Regions from separate parts of the Rheinheimera muenzenbergensis genome, predicted to be linked through region 1. Evidence: predicted binding sites of a transcription regulator. Region 1 holds the regulator's gene; the other holds the start of a gene.
The links. Region 1 encodes FliA, which starts transcription of late flagellar genes. Its sites were predicted from a motif close to GCTAAAGTTNNNNNNNNNNCNGCCGATA; they were not measured.

Region 1 (2,481 bases):
TCCGGCGAAGCTGAATTGGATGACATCATCATTGACGGCCCTTTGGGCATTAAAATTATTCCTGCCACTTCCGGTTCGCAAAACATGACCGAGCTTACCCCGGCAGAGCATGCCGGGCTAATAAGAGCATTCAGTGAGCTGAAAACGCCGGTAGACGTGATGCTGGTTGATACAGCGGCAGGTATCTCCGATATGGTACTGAGTTTTTCCCGTGCGTCGCAGGACGTGATGGTAGTTGTTTGTGACGAGCCTTCTTCTATCACAGATGCCTATGCCCTGATGAAAATTCTCAGTCGTGACCATGGCGTAGAAAAATTTAAAATTGTCGCCAATATGGTGCGTAGCCTGAAAGAGGGCCAGGAGCTGTTTAGTAAGCTGACGCGGGTGACAGATCGGTTTTTAGATGTCAGCCTCGAACTGGTGGCAACCATTCCTTATGACGAAAATGTACGCAAAGCAGCGCGTAAGCAAAAAGCCTTTATTGATGCTTTTCCGCGTACTGCTGCCAGTATGGCAATAAAGTCGTTAGCTTTAAAAGCGGTTAAATGGCCGTTACCAGCTACTGCGTCCGGTCATCTGGAATTTTTCCTAGAACAACTGGTACTGCCGCAAACTGACAGAGGTATTGCGTGAACAGCCGGATTGCAGCTTATGGTGGGGTCGACCATATGCAGCAAATGGTCGAGCGGCACGCGCCTTTGGTTAAACGCATTGCTTATCACCTGCTGGCCAGATTACCAGCCAGTGTGCAGGCCGATGATCTTATTCAATCTGGTATGATTGGGTTAATTGAAGCTGCGAAAAATTTCGACGGCAGCAAAGGCGCCAGTTTTGAAACCTTTGCCGGTATCCGCATCCGTGGTGCAATGCTGGACGAAATGCGCCGTGGCGACTGGACGCCGCGCTCGGTGCACCGCAACGCCAGATTGATAGCTGAAACCATCGCCGAGCTTGAGGGGATACTGGGCCGTGATGTAAAAGATACAGAAGTTGCTGAAAAACTTGATATATCTCTGGATGAATACCATCATATGTTAAGTGATATCAGCAGTGGTCGTATAATTGGTATCGAAGATCTGGGGGTGTCACAGGATGTGTTGGTGACGTCTGATGATACTGATGCCGATCACTTATATGAAAGTCAGGCAAATGAGGCGTTTCAGCAGGCTCTTGTCACAACTATCAGTAATTTACCAGAGCGTGAAGCATTAGTGCTCTCGCTGTATTATAATGACGAACTGAATTTGAAAGAGATAGGGGCAGTGCTGAATGTCAGTGAATCCCGCATCAGTCAGATTCATAGTCAGGCCTTGGTCAGATTGAAAGCCAGAATGCAGGATTGGTTGTAACCTATTCTGAGATAAAAAGTTATATCTCGTCGGAGGGGATTTTGGATAAAAACATGAAAATTCTTGTGGTTGATGATTTTTCGACCATGAGACGGATAATAAAGAATCTGTTACGTGATCTTGGCTTTACTAATGTATCTGAAGCAGATGACGGCAGTACTGCTTTACCTATGCTGCAGAACGGTGACTTCGATTTTGTCGTTACTGACTGGAACATGCCAGGAATGCAGGGTATCGACTTGCTGCGTGCGATTCGTGCTGATGCCAAGCTAAAGCACATTCCGGTATTGATGGTGACCGCTGAAGCGAAAAAAGAACAAATCATTGCCGCGGCTCAGGCCGGTGTAAATGGCTATATTGTTAAACCTTTTACCGCAGCCACCCTGCAAGAGAAGTTAGCTAAAGTATTTGAACGCATCGGCTAACCGTAACTGACAAAGGAGCGTTGCTATGTCTGCAATTACGGCGCCGTTGATTTCACTGGAGCAAGCCCGGGAGCTGGTGCAGTTGCTGGAGATGGAGCAGCATGATGCCGCTAATCAACTGGTACAGCAACTTGCTGTGCCAGGCTCTTCTGAATTATTTGCTGAGGTTGGCAAACTGACCCGGCAGCTGCACGATTCGCTGAAAAATTTCCAGATTGACCCTTCACTGAATAACTTGCTGGAAGAAGATATTCCTGATGCTAAAAAGCGGCTTAATCATGTAATTGACATGACTGAGCAAGCCGCCAACCGCACCATGGATGCTGTCGAATCTTGTTTACCTATTGCCGATCAGTTAACCCAGGGCCTAAATGGTATTGCACCACAATGGCAAAAATTAATGCAACGTCAGTTGCAACTCACTGAATTTAAAGCCCTGTGTCACAACCTTGATGGCTTTTTAAATCAGGCTGGTACAGATACTGCTACGCTTAATTCACTGCTGACTGACGTATTAATGGCGCAGGATTATCAGGATTTAACTGGCCAGATCTTACGTCGGGTTATTGAGCTGGTACGGGAAGTAGAAGAAAGCTTGATTGGTCTGCTTACAGCTTTTGGCCAGTCGAGCATTATGATGGCCGCTGAGGCCAAGCCAGCTAAACCAGCCAAAAGTAAGCCCAAAGCACATGAAGCTGAAGGCCCGA
Region 2 (2,481 bases), 230 kb from region 1:
GTTACGCCATACATTAACAACGCCGCCACTACCACACCTTGCCAGTTAAGCCATTGCCAAAATGGTTGTAAATATACGCCGCCGCTGCTGGCACCAACATAATAAAATACCAGATAGAGCGCACTGGCACTGGCTTTGGCGCGGCTGGCGGTTTGATTAACCCAGCTGCTGGCCAGTGAATGGGTAAGAAAAAAGCCAAATGCATTGATAAAAAACCCCAGCACTATCAACCATAAACTGGCACTTAGCGTAATTAACGTGCCTAAAATCAGGATGATTACACCCAATGCCATGCCCAGCGGCACTGGCAGACGCTGCGCCACGCGGCCCGACATTGCCGAGCCGACTGTGCCGGTGAAATAAGTAATAAACAACAAGCCAATCCAAAAACTGGACAAGCTGTAAGGAGCATCGGCCAGCACAAAGCCGATATAGGTGTACTGGTTAAGAAAAATAAAAAAGTTTAGCCCACCGATAAGATAGGTTAATAGCAACAACGGCTGGCGCAGATGGTACCAGTTATCAATACAGGCCTGGCGCAAACTAAACGGCTTTGCCACAAAAACTTTGCTGGCTGGCAAATACCGCCAGATAAAATAACAACTAAATATACTCAGTATCGCAACAGGCCAAAATGCCCATTGCCAATGGCCAAGATCTGCCAGAGCACCAGCCATTAAACGACCACTGATGCCGCCCAATGAATTAGCACTGATATAAAACCCCACAGCAGCAACCATAGCCGGCTTGCTGTAGGCTTCCCCCATCCAGGCTATGGCTATAGCCGGTAAGCCGCCCAGAAACAGCCCCTGCACCGCGCGCCAGAATACCAGAGAATTAAAGCTGTCTACCTGGGTCAGCGCCAGTGTGCTGAGTGTCATACCGGCCAGCGTAAGCAATAGTAGCTTTTTTCGGCCCCAGGCATCAGACAGCGCTGCATACACCAGCAGAGACACACCCAAACACAAGGTCGCCACAGTATAAGCCCAGCTGGCTTGCAGCGGTGTCAGGCCAAACTCGCGGCTAAGCTGGGGTAACAGAGGCTGCAGCAAATGCAGATTGGCAAATACCACTACGGCGGCTAAACATAAGGCAAAGGCAGAGCGATAAAAGGCAGCGGTTTTATAATCTATCAAGGCCTGCAGTCCGGCGACGGAGTAAGGCGCTATTATAAAGCCATTTGCCAACACAGACGAGCAACAAAAAAGTTAAAGCTTTAGCAAACACTGCCGATAACCAGCTACAGGCTATACTAATGCGACAATTTGAGGAGCAAGCTCATGGCCATTACACCAGGTAACAACTCAGCGGCTATTACCCCTGTCAGGCAGGACAACAGCGCAGCAAAAGCCGACAAGGCTAAAACCGATGTTGCCGCTGGAGCAAACAGCGGTATCAGTGCAGCTGCAAAGGCCAAGCAGGCACAAAATGTGGCGATACTACGCGCCAATGAGCAAGTGTCGCTGCGCAGTAACAATGACAGCTTAAGCTTACTGTACAAAACTGCGCTGGAGGGCATTAATGCTGAACTGGAGCCGGTATTGGGCGAAAACGCCGCCCAAAAAGTTTACGACTCAGGTATCGACACCTCACCCGAAGCCACTGCCGAACGTATCGTCGCCTTTGCTACCGCCTTTTACAGTCGCTACAAAGAGCTGGCAGGTGCTGAAACAGAACAGCAAACGCTGGATGATTTTTTGGCGCTGATAACGCCGGGCATTGAAAAAGGCTTTGCCGATGCCAAAGATATTCTTACCAACTTAAAAGTGTACGAAGGAGACGTAGAAAGCGGCGTAGACAGCACCTATGATTTAGTTAACAAAGGGCTGGCCAGCTTTCGCGAAAGAATGCTGGAGCTGGCAGCTAACCCGCCAGCTGACGACATTGATAGTGCAGCACAAGGTACGGATCCCAAAGACAGCAACTAACAGCAGCCAACAGGCTGCTGTCTGGCTATTTACTGTTTATCAGCCGGCTCTGCCGGCGTTATCCTGGTGACCAGCAGCTGGTCAATTTTATAGCTGTCGATATCAACCACCTCAAATTTGTAGCCACTGTGCAGTACAAAGTCAGTACGTTTAGGGATTTTACGCAGCGTGTACATCATAAAACCGGCAATGGTTTCGTAGTTTTCTGCATCCGGAAAACTATTAATATCCAGTACCCGCATAACATCCTGTAGCGGCGTCAGGCCTTCAACCAACCAGGAATTGGTATCCCGGGCGACTATTTGCTCTTCTTCAGAACTTACCAACTCGCCCATCACGATGCTCATGACATCTTTTAAGGTAATAATGCCCACCACCAGTGCGTATTCGTTCATGATAATGGCAAAATCAACACCGGCCGATTTAAAGTGTTCCAGCACTTCGTATAATGACAGCGTATCCGGAATAATCAGCGGAGCCCGCACTATACCTTCTTTTTTCAGTGATATTGGCTGGTCATGCAACACCTGTAGCAATATATCGCGGGTATCGA

Region 2: the regulator FliA is predicted to act here: its motif matches at 1,208-1,235, upstream of MN202_RS00460 (DUF5610 domain-containing protein).

What each region holds. Positions count from the first base shown of each region.
Region 1 covers NZ_JALAAR010000001.1:330,369-332,849, reverse strand. The annotation lists gene MN202_RS01485 (MinD/ParA family protein) at 1-633, shown strand, start outside; gene MN202_RS01480 (RNA polymerase sigma factor FliA) at 630-1,349, shown strand; gene cheY (chemotaxis response regulator CheY) at 1,403-1,774, shown strand; gene MN202_RS01470 (protein phosphatase CheZ) at 1,800-2,481, shown strand, end outside.
Region 2 covers NZ_JALAAR010000001.1:99,030-101,510, forward strand. The annotation lists gene MN202_RS00455 (MFS transporter) at 1-1,136, opposite strand, end outside; gene MN202_RS00460 (DUF5610 domain-containing protein) at 1,281-1,928, shown strand; gene paeA (polyamine export protein PaeA) at 1,958-2,481, opposite strand, start outside.